2 regions of the Streptomyces sp. NPDC050147 genome follow, and region 2 is predicted to be linked to the other one. Evidence: riboswitches for the same ligand, from Rfam matches in the RefSeq annotation. Region 2 holds a riboswitch; the other holds the start of a gene.
The links. Region 2 has a riboswitch for glycine ahead of gcvP (aminomethyl-transferring glycine dehydrogenase). Riboswitches for the same ligand answer to the same signal wherever they lie in the genome.
Positions count from the first base shown of each region.

Region 1: another riboswitch for glycine. It lies ahead of gcvT (glycine cleavage system aminomethyltransferase GcvT); the one in region 2 lies ahead of gcvP (aminomethyl-transferring glycine dehydrogenase).

Region 1 covers NZ_JBFALJ010000038.1:48,961-56,508, reverse strand. The annotation lists gene AB0I94_RS38970 (ABC transporter substrate-binding protein) at 1-906, opposite strand, end outside; gene AB0I94_RS38965 (ABC transporter permease) at 1,010-2,014, opposite strand; gene AB0I94_RS38960 (enhanced serine sensitivity protein SseB C-terminal domain-containing protein) at 2,369-3,142, opposite strand; gene AB0I94_RS38955 (enhanced serine sensitivity protein SseB) at 3,347-4,150, opposite strand; gene AB0I94_RS38950 (AAA family ATPase) at 4,212-4,886, opposite strand; glycine riboswitch at 5,040-5,145, shown strand; gene gcvT (glycine cleavage system aminomethyltransferase GcvT) at 5,303-6,436, shown strand; gene gcvH (glycine cleavage system protein GcvH) at 6,495-6,872, shown strand; gene glyA (serine hydroxymethyltransferase) at 6,903-7,548, shown strand, end outside.
Region 2 covers NZ_JBFALJ010000048.1:17,388-24,935, reverse strand. The annotation lists gene AB0I94_RS40985 (DUF881 domain-containing protein) at 1-685, shown strand, start outside; gene AB0I94_RS40980 (FHA domain-containing protein) at 768-1,736, shown strand; gene AB0I94_RS40975 (MerR family transcriptional regulator) at 1,752-2,495, shown strand; gene AB0I94_RS40970 (bifunctional nuclease family protein) at 2,549-3,022, shown strand; gene AB0I94_RS40965 (MerR family transcriptional regulator) at 3,194-3,829, shown strand; gene AB0I94_RS40960 (DNA polymerase IV) at 3,867-5,288, shown strand; gene AB0I94_RS40955 (PRC-barrel domain-containing protein) at 5,334-5,717, opposite strand; glycine riboswitch at 5,862-5,959, shown strand; gene gcvP (aminomethyl-transferring glycine dehydrogenase) at 6,158-7,548, shown strand, end outside.

The sequences.
Region 1 (7,548 bases), on a different contig from region 2:
GCCATTCATGTCGATGTCGTAGTCGCCTTCCATCAGGCGCTTGTCGTTCTCTTCGAGGTTCGCCGAGATGGTGACCGTGATCTTGTCCGGCAGCGCGGGACGGACCGGGTCCGACGACTTCTTCCAGTTCTTGTTGCGGACCAGCGTGATGCTCTTGCCGGCGCTGTAGTTCTGGAACTTGTACGGGCCGGAGGAGAACGGGCGCTGGGTGTACTTGGCGCCGGTGTCCTCGGACTGCTTGACCGGGGTGCCCGACGGCATCGCGAGCATCTGCTCGAAGTCGCCGTTCTTCTTGGGCAGCTTGAAGATGATGGTGTTGTCGTCGGGCGTCTCGATCGCCTTCAGACCGAGCTTGTCCTTCGACTTGTCCTCGTAGGGACCCTTGTACTCGCCCTTGGGGTCGAGCGTCGACTTCAGGTAGCCGGGGCCACCGGTGATGACCTTGGTCGCCCAGATGCGCTCGATGCCGTACTTGATGTCCTTGGAGGTCAGCTTCGAGCCGTCCTCCCACGTCAGGCCATCACGCAGCTTGTACGTGTAGGTCTTGCCGTCGTCGCTGATCTTCGCCGTGGACTCGGCGAGGTCGGGGACGAGCTTGTTGGACGCGGCACCCGGCTTGGTGTCGTACGTGATCAGCGTGCGGGTGTAGAACCGCATGAAGTCCCACGTCATGCCGTAGTACGCACGCTGCGGGTCGGCCGAGTCCAGGTCCTGCTTGGCGATGAACTTGAGCGTCCCGCCCTTCTTCGCCGACTTGTTCGCGACCTTGCCGATCGCCGCGTTGTAGCCGGCGCCCTTGCTGTCGTCGTCGTCGCTGCCGCCGCCGCACGCCGTGGTGGTCACCAGCGCCGCCACGACGAGGGCCGCGCCTGCGGTCAACCGTCGTTTAGAGGAACCTGTGGGCATTTCTCGCATCCTCCGAGATTCGCGGTCCTTGGCGTTTGACTGCCTGAAGAACCATGGGAAGAGCCACCTGACGATGCGGCAGGGGCAAGCCAGTTGGAACTGTTTACCGAGTTCCCTTGGGGTCCAGGGCGTCGCGCAGCCCGTCACCGAAGAGGTTGAAGGCAAGCACGGTCACGAAGATCGCCAGGCCGGGGAAGACCATGAACATCGGGTCGTGCTCGTACGTCGCGAGCGCGTCCCGGAGCATGCCGCCCCAGGATGCCGTCGGCGGACGTACACCCGCGCCGAGGAAGCTGAGCGCCGCTTCGGTGAGGATGTTGGTGGGGATCATGAGCGTCGCGTACACGGTGATCGGAGCGACCAGGTTCGGCAGCAACTCACGGAAGAGGATGTGCCGTTGACCGCCGCCGAGGCTGCGTGCCGCTTCCACGTACTCGCGTTCGCGCAAGCTGAGGGTCTGGCCTCGGACGATGCGCCCGACGTAGGGCCATCCGAAGAAGCCGATCACCAGGATCAGTACGGCGATGCGGACGCCGCTGCCGGTGAGTCCGAGCAGGTCGTCGGGGAGGACCGACACCAGGGAGATCACGAAGAGCAGCTGCGGGAAGGCGAGCAGCACGTCCATGACCCGGCTGATCGTCGCGTCGACCCAACCGCCGAAGTAGCCGGCGATGATGCCGAAGAAGGTCCCGAGCACCACGGCCACCACGGCGGCGAGGAACGCCACGAGCAGTGAGATCCGGGCGCCGTAGACGATCCGGCTGAAGACGTCGCGGCCCTTGTTCGGCTCCACCCCGAAGAGGAAGTCCGGACTCATGCCGCCGAACGCGCCCTTGGGCAGGTTCGTCAGGTCTTCCAGCTCGTCCTGATGGAACTCGTTGGGCGGGTGGCCCAGCAGGGAGACGATCAGGGGCGCGAAGACGGCGACAAAGACCAGGACGAGCACGGTGATGCCGCCGGCCAGAGCGACCTTGTCCCGCCTCAGGCGGTTCCAGGCGATCTGCTTGAGGGACCGCCCCTCGACCTTCTTCACCCCTGCATCAGCTGCGGGAGCGACGTCCGCTGTCGGGTCCGCGTCCGCAGGTGTGTCATGCAATGGTGCCGTCATCGTGGCAGGGACCCCTCTCAACCGGTGGTGACCGGCCCGCACTTGCCGCTGTAGCGACGTGATCAGTCCGTCGTGCACAGGGGCGAAGCACCCCTGGTGCGGGAGTCTTCATCGCGGTCGCGATCTGTTACCAGCCTTGACGGGGAAAGGATGCGCAACCGTGATGCTGATCGAGGTGTTCCGTTATCCGGACGCACGTGAACGAGGGGCGAACACGGGGCAGTTGGGTCGCAAGGTGCCACGGGAGCCTATAGACCCCCTCCACCATCAGAACGGACATCATGGCGGTCGGGGCAGGTATACGAGCCGCGGTGGCCGGTTCCCGGCCCTTCCGGTGCGGCCAGGAGCGCCGCTTCAGTACTGCGCGGGGTAGCCGTATCCGCCTGCGGGCGCCGGTGCGGGCTGCGCCTCGCGGTCGTAGAACGGGCGCGCGTTGGCGCGCAGCCACATGGCGACCGGGTCGTATCCGTCGGACATCGCGACGGTCGACACGGGCAGACCGTCGGGGACGGCGGCGATCGACTGCTGCATCATCGTGCGCACCCCGTCGACCGACGCCGGCGCGGTGTCGTACACATCGAGGCCGATGGCCAGATACGGGGCGCCGAGCGCGGGCTGCACCCAGGCGCGGCGCAGCGAGCGGACCGCGGGGGTGCGGTGGGCGTTCTGCGTGAGCAGGGCGTAGAACTGGGGGATCTCGATGGCGGGCTCGGTGAGCCGAAGCGGTCCCGCGGGCAGCAGGTCGAGGCCCGACGCGATGCGCCGCAGGTCGAGCCAGGGGATGCCGACGCCGCCACCGGGGGCGTGGGGGTTGAGCCAGAGGCCGTAGTGGTCGGGGAAGAGGGTGCGGGAGATGTCGACACCGCCGACCACCTCGTACGACCGGTTCCAGCCACTGGCGGAGAGCTCCTGGGCCGAGGTCACGCACGGCGCGTACCCGAGGCCCTCGACCTCCATGTTCCCGTACTGGGCGTCGGGGGACCCGGCCTGGCCGTGCCAGAGCAGCATCCACACCTGGTCGGCGGCGAGCGCCCGCAGGAGCGCCTCGTAGGCGTCATAGCGCCCCGGTGTCACCTGGCGCAGCATGTGCTCGACCTGCCCGGCCGCAGCCGTGCCCGACGCACTCACCCTTAACCGCCCCTTCGCGATGACCCGCTGACCCGCTGATCCGGTGGAACTGGAACCTGATGAACCCGACGTGACCTGAGCTGACCAGGGGACCCGGGCCGACCGGCAGGGCCGTGCCCCGCCCGGGTCATGAAACCAGCTTAAGCGGCGATCCCGACACCGACTTGACGTACGGCACCCTCACACACGTACCTGCACATGTCCTTACACACGTCCGTGCTCGTGTCCCGGGGCCTGACCGAAGAACGGCCGGACCCGCTCGCGCATCCAGTCGCCGACCGGGTCCTGGGCCACGTCGAGCAGCACCAGGTTCACCGGCCAGGCCACCGGGGCCTGCCCCAGGGCCCGGCCCACGGCTTCCATCGGCAGCTCGCGCGCGCTGCCCTCCCAGGAGGTCAGTTCGACGCCGACGAACAGGGAGGGCGCACCGCCCTCGACGCTCGCCAGACAGCGGCGGGCGCTCAGGACGACCCCGGTGGCCTCGAACTCGCGGGCGGCGGCGGACAGGAAGTCCACCGGGTCCTCCTGCCAGTCCGGTTCGAAGAGGCGGACCCGGCCGCCGGTCGCGGGACCGTCCAGCGGGGTGCGCCCGGCGCGGCAGAGCTCGGCGACGGCCGGCGGCGGCAGCGGCACACCGACCGTGCCGTCCGGGTTGACCGCGATGCCCAGCTGCGGGGGCAGGCCGCGCGCGAACTCCACGGCGGGCGCCACGGTGCAGCTCATCCGGCCACCGGTGGCCTGCTGGAACTGCTGCTCGGAGCTGAAGACGGGGACGTAGGCCTGACCGTCGATCTCCAGCGTGGGCAGGTCCAGGGTGCCGCTGTCGGGGGCTCCGCCGTTCGGCAGCGGGACCCAGACGCGGCTGCGGCCGAGTACCTCGACGATGCGGGCCCCCGCGGACGCCTGAGGCGCGCCGGGGGCGCCCAGGGACGCCGCGAGCACCTCTTCGAGTTCGTTGCCCGGCCATCCTCCGTACGGATGGGGATGCGCCTGCGCCGGAATGTCCATCACTTCTAACCCCTGCTCGGTCCCGCTCTGCCTGCGGCACGACCCTAGCGCGGCGGGCGGCTCAGTCCCCGAAGCCGATCCCCCGCAGCACCCCGGCCGCCGCCCGGTCCAGGAGCACCGCCGAGCCGCATCCGCGCGGCAGGTCGCCGCGCTCGGCGGCGCCGACGAGCCGGCCGACCGTCCTGCGGTGCCGCGCGAAGGCGTACCGCGACACGCCGCGCCCGCGTGCGAGCTGCCCCTCCATGGCGGTGTCCGGTGGCACGTCGAGCAGCAGCAGGTGCAGGGTCGTGCCGCGCCGCGCGGCCTCGCGGGCCAGCCAGCGGCGCACCCACGCCTGGGTGCCGCAGTCGTGCACCACGACGCCCTCGCCGGAGCGCAGGGCTCTGCGCAGGCCCGCGTAGTGCGCGAGGCGGACCAGGGGGCGGTACACCGCGTACGGCAGGAGGCTCGGCATGCGCCGGGCCCAGCGGTCGCGGGTGTCCTGCGAGTCGATGCGCGGGCCCGCGACGGCTCTGCGCATCAGCGTGGACTTGCCGCTGCCCGGCAGCCCGGAGACGACGATCAGGTCGCCCTCGCCGAACGTCAGACGGTGCGGGCTGTGGCCGGTCCGCTGCCGCAGGTCGCGGACGACGGCCGCCGGCAGGGGGCCGCAGCTCTCCCTGGTCGGGACGGCGGCCTGTTTGGGCAGGGCCACCCCTGTGTTGGTCGCGTAGACGCTGGTCCTGCGCACCGTGATCGGCCTCCCCTTAGCGGTCACGTACCTGCTTCCCGCAGCTTCCCCGGCAAGTGTAAAGAGAAGGTAATGCGGCACAACAGCATTACTGGACTGGCACTGCCTTGTGACGCAGGCGCGTGCAATGATGTGCGCGCAAACTCCATACAGGCCGTTTGAATCCGCGCGGGAGAGTTCCCGGTGGCCGTCGATTGACGCACCGGGGCGCCGAAGGAGCAAGTCCCTCCCTTGAATCTCTCAGGCCCCGTACCGCGCGGGCGAGGCACATCTGAAAAGCGGGTCGCCACGGCGGCTCCACCCAAGGTGCAAGTCATGACCCCCTGTACGAGATGTACGTACGGGTCGTGGTGAACCTCTCAGGTTCCGATGACAGATGGGGAGGATCGACCTCACCCGTCATGCCCCTGGGAGTTCCACGAATGAGTACTGCCCCCCGTCTGACCGCACTCGATGCCGTGCATCGTGCGCTCGGCGCGACCATGACCGACTTCGCGGGCTGGGACATGCCGCTCCGCTACGCGAGCGAGCGCGACGAGCACAACGCCGTACGCACCAAGGCCGGTCTCTTCGACCTCTCCCACATGGGCGAGATCACGGTCACCGGGCCCGAGGCCGTGGACTTCCTGAACTTCTCGCTCGTCGGCAACATCGGCTCCATCGGTGTCGGCCGCGCCCGCTACACGATGATCTGTGCCGAGGACGGCGGGATCCTGGACGACCTGATCGTCTACCGCCTGGGCGAGACCGAGGCCCCCGAGTACATGGTCGTCGCCAACGCGTCGAACGCCCAGGTCGTGCTCGACGCGCTCACCGCCCGCGTCGGCGGCTTCGACGCCGAGGTCCGCGACGACCGCGACGCGTACGCCCTGCTCGCCGTCCAGGGTCCCGAGTCCCCCGGCATCCTGAAGTCACTCACGGACGCCGACCTGGATGGCCTGAAGTACTACGCGGGCCTGCCGGGCACGGTCGCGGGTGTACCCGCGCTGATCGCCCGCACCGGCTACACCGGCGAGGACGGCTTCGAGCTCTTCGTGGCGCCCGGTGACGCCGAGAAGCTGTGGGGCGCGCTGATGGAGGCGGGCGAGCCCGTCGGTCTGGTTCCCGCCGGGCTCTCCTGCCGCGACACGCTGCGTCTTGAGGCGGGCATGCCGCTGTACGGGCACGAGCTGACCGCGGATCTGACGCCCTTCGACGCCGGTCTCGGCCGGGTCGTCAAGTTCGAGAAGACCTCGCAGTCCGACACCTTCGTGGGGCGCGCGGCGCTCGCGGCCGCCGCCGAGCGCGCCGAGACCGCTCCCCCGCGCAAGCTGGTCGGCCTGATCGCTTCGGGCCGCCGCGTCCCGCGCGCGGGCTTCTCGGTGGTCGCCGACGGCAAGGTCATCGGCGAGGTCACCTCGGGCGCCCCGTCCCCGACGCTGGGCAAGCCGATCGCCATCGCGTACGTCGACGCGGAGCACTCCGCCCCGGGCACCCCGGGCGTCGGCGTGGACATCCGCGGCACGCACGAGCCGTACGAGGTCGTGGCGCTCCCGTTCTACAAGCGCCAGAAGTGACACCCCGCACAGCAGCCTCGTTCACCAGCACTCCCCCGCGTACAGGAGAATTCAGGTCATGAGCAACCCCCAGCAGCTGCGTTACAGCAAGGAGCACGAGTGGCTCTCGGCCGCCGAGGACGGTGTGGCGACCGTCGGCATCACGGAGCACGCGGCCAACGCGCTCGGTGACGTCGTCTACGCCGACCTGCCCGAGGCCGGCGCCGCGGTGACCGCGGGCGAGACGTGCGGCGAGCTCGAGTCGACCAAGTCGGTCAGCGACCTGTACTCGCCGGTGACCGGCGAGGTCGTCGAGTCGAACCAGGACGTCGTGGACGACCCGTCGCTGGTCAACTCCGCCCCGTTCGAGGGTGGTTGGCTGTTCAAGGTGCGGATCACGGAGGAGCCGAAGGACCTGCTCTCCGCGGACGAGTACACCGAGTTCTCCGGCAGCTGAAGCCCCCCGAAGACCCTTAGGGACCACCTGATGTCGCTTCTCAACACCCCTCTCCACGAGCTGGACCCGGACGTCGCCGCCGCCGTCGACGCCGAGCTCCACCGTCAGCAGTCCACCCTGGAAATGATCGCCTCGGAGAACTTCGCTCCGGTCGCGGTCATGGAAGCCCAGGGCACGGTCCTCACCAACAAGTACGCCGAGGGCTACCCCGGCCGCCGCTACTACGGCGGCTGCGAGCACGTCGACGTGACCGAGCAGATCGCGATCGACCGGATCAAGGACCTGTTCGGCGCCGAGTACGCCAACGTCCAGCCGCACTCCGGCGCCTCCGCCAACCAGGCCGCCCTCTTCGCGATCGCCCAGCCCGGCGACACGATTCTCGGCCTCGACCTGGCACACGGCGGCCACCTCACCCACGGCATGCGCCTGAACTTCTCCGGCAAGCAGTTCAACGTGGTCGCCTACCACGTGGACGAGGCCGGTCTGGTCGACATGGCCGAGGTCGAGCGCCTGGCCAAGGAGAACAGCCCGAAGGTGATCATCGCGGGCTGGTCCGCCTACCCGCGTCAGCTGGACTTCGCCGAGTTCCGCCGGATCGCCGACGAGGTCGGCGCGAAGCTGTGGGTCGACATGGCGCACTTCGCGGGTCTCGTCGCCGCCGGTCTGCACCCCAACC
Region 2 (7,548 bases):
GCCTCGCGTCACCCGCCCGCAACTCATCGTGGCCCTGTTGCTGTTCGTGCTGGGGCTCGGTCTCGCGATCCAGGTGCGCTCCAACAACGACAGCAGCGCGCTGCGCGGGGCACGTCAGGAAGATCTCGTACGCATCCTCGATGAACTCGATGACCGTACACAGCGTCTGGAAGGTGAGAAGCAGCGTCTCGAGGACCAGCGCACCGGGCTTGAGAACAGCTCGGACCAGGCCGAGGAGGCCCGCAAGCAGACTGTCGAGAAGGAGCGTCAACTCGGCATTCTGGCGGGCACCGTGGCGGCGCAGGGTCCTGGTATCACGCTGACCATCGATGACAAGAAGGGGGCGGTTCAGGCGGACATGCTGCTTGACGCCATCCAGGAGTTGCGTGCCGCGGGTGCCGAGGCCATCCAGATCAATGATGTACGCGTAGTGGCCAACACCTATCTGTCGGATACGGACAGTCGTGGTGTCCGGGTGGACGGCCGCAAGGTCGGCAAGCCCTACCGGTTCAAGGTGATCGGCAAGCCGCAGGATCTTGAGCCGGCGCTGAACATCCCAGGTGGAGTGGTGCAGACTCTGGAGAAGGAGCAGGCCACCGTCACCGTGACGCGAGCGGAGAAGATCGTCGTGGACGCCTTGCGAGCGGCGAAGCGGCCTGACTACGCTCGGTCGTCGTCCCAGTGAGGCGGGGCTGCATGGGGGCCGCTGTTCAAGGGCATGAGGTTGCGGGGGGTCGGCGCACCGTAAGCGTGGTGCGTGGTGGAAACTGTTTGGTGGATACGGACGTTGTGAGGATGTCTGTGCTGCCGATGTACGCCGGTGTGTGCAATCAGGGTTCGTCCTGCCCCACGGGCGGGTCTGTTTCGGTCAAGGGGAATCGCCCGTGAAGTTGTTTGCGAAGTTGTTCGGCAAGAGCGCACGTGAGGACAGTGGCAATCCCGCCACCGCCCGGCACCGTGCCCCGCGCCATGGAGATGCCGAGGAGCAGGGCGCCGAGCGCCCGATGTTCCGTGACCAGGTCGGTGGGCCAGGCGGTGACATTTCGGGCGCGCAGGGCGCGTCGTCTGTTGACCCTGCCGGTCCGGGCCGCATAGGTTTCGGAGAACCGTCAACCTCAAGTGCGGGTGGAGGGTTTACCCCTGATCCGTACGCATCGAATGCCCGCGCGGGGCAGCCGCGGCAGGAGGATCCGTCCATGGCCCTGGTGTGTACGAGGTGCGGGAACCGCAACGCGGAGGCGAGCCGGTTCTGCTCCAACTGCGGTGCGCCGCTGCGGGCCGGGGCCACGCCGGAGCGTCCGTCCGAGACGACCTCGACGATCTCCATCTCGGGCCTGGAGGCCTACGACGCGGAGGTGACGGGGCAGACCGCCTCGCCCGCCCTCTCGCCGGAGGCCCAGGCCGCCGTTGACGCACTGCCGCTCGGCTCCGCGCTCCTCGTGGTGCGCCGTGGGCCGAACTCGGGCAGCCGCTTCCTCCTGGACGGCGACCTGACCACGGCCGGACGTCACCCGCAGAGCGACATCTTCCTGGACGACGTGACCGTCTCGCGCCGTCACGTGGAGTTCCGACGCCTCGGGGACGGTTCCTTCACCGTCGCCGATGTGGGCAGCCTCAACGGCACGTACGTCAACAGGGAGCGCATCGACTCGGTCGCGCTGTCGAACGGCGACGAGGTGCAGATCGGCAAGTACCGGCTGGTCTTCTACGCGAGCCAGCGGGGCATCGGCATCTGATCTTCAGGAAGGTCCATGCTTCAAACACCGAGGGGCGGTGCCGGGAACGGCACCGCCTCCGAGGACCGTCGGCTGATGAGCATCGGCGCGGTGCTGAACGCGCTGCGTGACGAGTTTCCCGAGGTCACGATCTCCAAGATCCGTTTCCTGGAGTCGGAAGGGCTCATCGAGCCGGAACGCACTCCGTCGGGCTACCGCAAGTTCAGCCCCCAGGACGTCGAGCGGCTCGGTCACGTCCTGAGGATGCAGCGTGACCACTATCTGCCGCTCAAGGTGATCAGGGAGCACCTGGACGCCCTGGAGCGCGGAGAGCGGGTCTCTGTGCCCTCTCCGGGGCAGCCGCGTGACCCCGGTGACGCCTGGGGCGTGGGTGACGCCGGGGAGCCCACTGCCGCCCGTGTGGGCCGTGCGGAGCTGCTTGCCGCCGCCGAGATCGACGCTGAGCAGCTCGCGGACTGGGAGACGTACGGGCTCATCGTGCCGTTGCCGGACGGTGGTTATGACGCGGAGGCCGTGACGGTCGCCGCGCTCGTGCTCGAACTCGGGCGATTCGGCATCGAACCCAGGCATCTGCGTGCCGTGAAGTCGGCGGCCGAACGTGAGGCCGGTCTGGTCGACCAGGTCGTCGCGCCGCTGCGCCGGCACCGCAATCCGCAGACCAGAGCCCATGCGGAAGCCCGTACGAAGGAACTCGCCGGGCTGACCGGAAAGCTGCATTCTGCACTGGTGCAGACCGCGCTCGGGGTCCGCTTGCCCTGACTCGGGGGGTGCCCGACTACCCAAACCGGCCGGGCACGTCCTAGGGTTGCTGTGTGAACGAGCTCGACGTCGTAGGTGTCCGGGTGGAAATGCCCTCCAACCAACCGATCGTGCTCCTGCGTGAAGTGGGAGGCGATCGCTACCTCCCCATCTGGATCGGACCAGGGGAGGCGACCGCGATCGCCTTCGCACAGCAGGGGATGGCGCCCGCGCGGCCGCTGACCCACGACCTGTTCAAGGACGTGCTGGAGGCGGTGGGTCAGGAGCTCACCGAGGTGCGCATCACAGATCTCCGAGAAGGTGTCTTCTACGCGGAGCTGGTCTTCTCCAGTGGAGTCGAGGTGAGCGCCCGCCCGTCCGACGCCATAGCGCTAGCGCTCCGTACGGGGACGCCGATCTACGGCAGCGACGGTGTCCTCGACGACGCGGGCATCGCCATTCCGGACGAGCAGGAGGACGAGGTGGAGAAGTTCCGCGAGTTCCTCGACCAGATCTCTCCCGAGGACTTCGGTACCAACAGCCAGTAGGCCGTCGCTCACCGGGGCTCCGGCGGGCCATTCGGCTAGCCTTTCCCGGCGGTGCGGTACAGCAAACCACTCTTAGGGTGATTATCACTCGGCGTGCCGAGTGTGGCGATCGTTGACGAGCCCCTGGTGACTGCCTACCGTCGTGAAGGCAGGTCAAGGACGGAGGTCGGCGTGAGAAGCAGCGGCGACGGTACGGCGATGGGTGGGCCGTATCCGCTTCACAGCAGCACGGCCGGTCACTCTCCGCAGAGGCCGATGGTGGTTCAGGGGAGCGTTCAGGGGAGCGGGGACGCCACGTCCGGACAGTCCGAACAGGAACAGATCGGTTACCGGGGGCCGACCGCGTGCGCGGCCGCCGGCATCACCTACCGACAGCTCGACTACTGGGCCCGTACGGGCCTGGTCGAGCCCAGCGTGCGGTCCGCGGGCGGTTCGGGGACCCAGCGGCTCTACAGCTTCCGGGACGTCGTCGTCCTGAAGATCGTGAAGCGGTTCCTCGACACGGGTGTGTCCCTGCAGAACATCCGGACCACGGTCCAGCATCTGCGTGACCGCGGTTTCCGGGACCTGGAGCGGATGACGCTCATGAGCGACGGCGCGACGGTCTACGAGTGCACGTCGCCCGACGAGGTCCACGACCTGCTCCAGGGCGGCCAGGGGGTCTTCGGGATCGCCGTGGGCGTCGTGTGGCGGGACGTGGAAGCGGCGCTTTCGCAGCTGCACGGGGAGCGGATCGACACCGGAGAGACGCTGGTGCGGCAGAACCCCGCCGACGAGCTCGCGAGGCGGCGCAACAGGGCCGTGTGAAGCGGCGTTGTCAGTGGCGTAGGGCAGCATCAGAGATGTGAGAACCGCGCCCACGATCCTGCATCTCGACATGGATGCCTTCTACGCGTCTGCCGAGCAAGCCGCGAAGCCGAGTCTGCGCGGGAAAGCCGTCATCGTGGGCGGGCTCGGGCCGCGAGGCGTGGTGGCCACGGCCTCGTACGAGGCGCGGAAGTTCGGTGTGCACTCGGCGATGCCCATGGGGCAGGCGCGGCGCCTGGCGCCCAATGCCGCCTATCTGGTGCCCCGCTTCGGGCTCTACCGAGAGATCAGCGACCAGGTGATGTCGCTGCTGCGGGAGCTGTCGCCGCTGGTGGAGCCGCTCAGCCTGGACGAGGCCTTCGTCGACCTGGAGGCGGGCGGCGTGGCCGACGACCAGGCGTCCGCGCTGGATGTGGGCGAGCGGTTGCGGGCCGACATCAAGGCGGTGACGGGGCTCGCGGGGTCGGTCGGGCTCGCTGCGTCCAAGATGCTGGCGAAGATCGCTTCGGAGGAGGCCAAGCCCGACGGGCTGCGGCTGATAGTGCCGGGCACCGAGCGGGGCCTGCTCGCGCCGATGTCGGTGCGGACCCTGCCGGGCGTCGGTCCCGCCACCGGGGACCATCTGCGGCGGGGCGGGATCACGACCGTGGGGGAGATCGCGGAGGCGGGCGAGGACGAGCTCGTACGACTGCTCGGGAAGTCGCACGGGAGCGCGCTGTACGCGATGGCGCTGGCGCGGGACGAGCGGCCCGTGGTGGCGGAGCGGGAGTCCAAGTCGGTCAGCGTGGAGGACACCTACGACGTGGATATCCATGACCGGGTGCGGGTCAGGGGCGAGGTCACGCGGCTCGCCGACCGGTGCGTGGAGCGGCTGCGCGCGGCGGGGCACTCGGGGCGGACCATCGTCCTGAAGGTGCGGCGGTTCGACTTCTCGACGCTGACGCGCTCCGAGACGCTGCGCGGGCCGACGGACGACCCCGGAGTGGTCCGTGAGGCCGCCGCGCGTCTTCTCGAGTCCGTGGACACCACCGGGGGCGTGCGGCTCCTCGGGGTGGGCGTCACGGGGCTCGCCGACTACACGCAGGAGGACCTCTTCGCGCAGGCACAGGCCCAGGCGCAGGCCGAGGCCCGGGCCGAGGCGGCGGAGGCTCTGGAGACGCAGCAGAAGGCGGAGGAGGAGGGCGCCGGGGATGCAGGGGCGGAACCCGTGGTCGAGACGGTGGCGGAGCCGGTCGTTCCGGCCGAGCGACGGTGGGCCGCCGGGCACGACGTGCGGCATGCCGAGTATGGGCACGGGTGGGTGCAGGGCAGCGGCCTGGGGCGGGTGACGGTTCGCTTCGAGACGCCGGAGTCCTCGACGCCGGGGCGAGTGCGGACGTTCCGTACGGATGATCCGGCGCTCGAGCCCGCGGAGCCCTTGCCTCTGGTGGCGTCGCCTGAGGCGCTGGAGCCGCGGTGACGCCGGTGGCTCCCCCGAAGGGGCCACTTGGGGGCCGGGCGGGCGTCAGGGGCTGTCCCGGCCCGCGATGTTGCCGAAGTCCTTGTCCGGCGGCGGTGGCGGGGGAGGCGGGGGCGCGATGTCCAGGCCGTAATGGTGGTAGAGCTGCAGTTCCTGTTCGGGGGAGAGGTGGCGGCCCACGCCGAAATCGGGGGCGTCCTTGATCAGTGAGCGTTCGAAGGGGATGCGCAGGGTGCCGTCGCTCCTGAGCTCACTCGGTTCCAGGGGGACGAACGTGTCCCTGCTGAACAGACCCGTGCGTATGGCCGCCCACTCCGGGGCGCCCGTCGCGTCGTCGAGATAGACCTCGTCGATCGTGCCGATCTTGGCCCCGTTCCGGTCGAACGCCTTCCGGCCGATCAAGTGGCGCGGATCGATGTCGGTCTGCACGGGCCCTCCAACTGGTCGAGGCGTGTCGAAGTGGGGCGTAACTCATCCTCGTTCGTTCGCAATCACTACGAAAGAGCACTTCGGGGCAGGTGGCCACTCGAGGGAACGGTCACGGTCCGCGCTGGTAGGCTGGCGCTTGGCTGCTGACCCCGTGCGGGAGAGCTCTCCGGTGGAGACACCGGAGGCGCCGAAGGAGCAACTCCTCCCCGGAATCTCTCAGGCCCCTGTACCGCACGGACGAGGTCACTCTGGAAAGTAGGGCGGGCGTCGGGCGGGCACGTTCCGGTCCCCTTCCTCACCGACGGTGAAAGCCGGTACGACGCCTCTCGCGGGGCGTGGACCGGTGAAACTCTCAGGTTGAGATGACAGAGGGGGAGGCCGTCCGGGTACCCGCGCCGTGGTGCCCCTCGCAGGTCGCGTCAGACCAGGAGGCCTCCGCAATGACCGCCACCCCTCGTATCCCGCTCTCACAGCTCGAACAGGGCATCCCCTTCGAGCAGCGGCACATCGGTCCCGATGTGGAAGCACGGGCCAAGATGCTCGCGCAGGTCGGGTACGGCTCGCTCGACGAGCTCACCGCGGCCGCCGTGCCGGATGTGATCAAGAACGCCGAGGCGCTGAACCTTCCGGGGGCACGCACCGAGGCCGAGGTGCTCGCCGAACTGCGTTCCCTCGCGGACCGCAACCAGGTCCTCGATTCCATGATCGGGCTCGGTTACTACGGGACCTTCACCCCGCCGGTGATCCTGCGGAACGTGATGGAGAACCCGGCGTGGTACACCGCTTACACGCCGTACCAGCCCGAGATCTCCCAGGGCCGCCTCGAGGCGCTGCTCAACTTCCAGACCGTCGTCGCCGAGCTGACCGGGCTGCCCACCTCCGGCGCCTCGCTGCTCGACGAGGGCACCGCCGCCGCCGAGGCCATGGCGCTCTCGCGGCGCATGGGCAAGGTCAAGGACGGTGTGTTCCTGGTCGACGCCGACGCGTTGCCGCAGACGATAGCCGTCATCCAGACCCGCGCCGAGCCGACGGGTGTGGACGTCGTCGTCGCCGATCTGAGCCAGGGCGTCCCGGCCGAGGTCGCCGAGCGCGGTGTCGTCGGCGTACTGATCCAGTACCCCGGCGCCTCCGGTGCCGTACGCGACATCAAGCCCCTCATCGAGCAGGCGCACGAACTCGGTGCCATCGTCTCCGTCGCCGCGGACCTGCTGGCCCTCACGCTGCTCACCTCGCCCGGTGAGCTCGGCGCCGACATCGCCGTCGGGACGACGCAGCGCTTCGGCGTCCCGATGGGCTTCGGCGGCCCGCACGCCGGTTACATGGCGGTGCGCGAGAAGTTCGCCCGCAGCCTGCCGGGGCGGCTCGTCGGCGTCTCCGTGGACGCGGACGGCAACAGGGCCTACCGGCTCGCGCTGCAGACCCGTGAGCAGCACATCCGCCGCGAGAAGGCCACCAGCAACATCTGTACCGCGCAGGTGCTGCTCGCCGTGATGGCCGGAATGTACGCGGTCTACCACGGACCCGAGGGTCTCAAGTCCATCGCACGGCGTACCCACCGCTACGCCACCGTGCTCGCCGCGGGGCTCACCGCGGGCGGGGTCGAGGTCGTGCACGGCGCGTACTTCGACACCCTCACCGTGCGGGTGCCCGGCAGGGCCGAGGCGCTCGTCGCCGCGGCCCGCGAGGGTGGCGTCAACATCCACCAGGTCGACGCCGATCATGTCTCCCTGGCCTGCGACGAGACCACCACGCGCAAGCAAGTGACCGCGATCTGGACCGCTTTCGGGGTTGAGGCCGACATCGAGGCGCTCGACGCGGAGACCGAGGACTC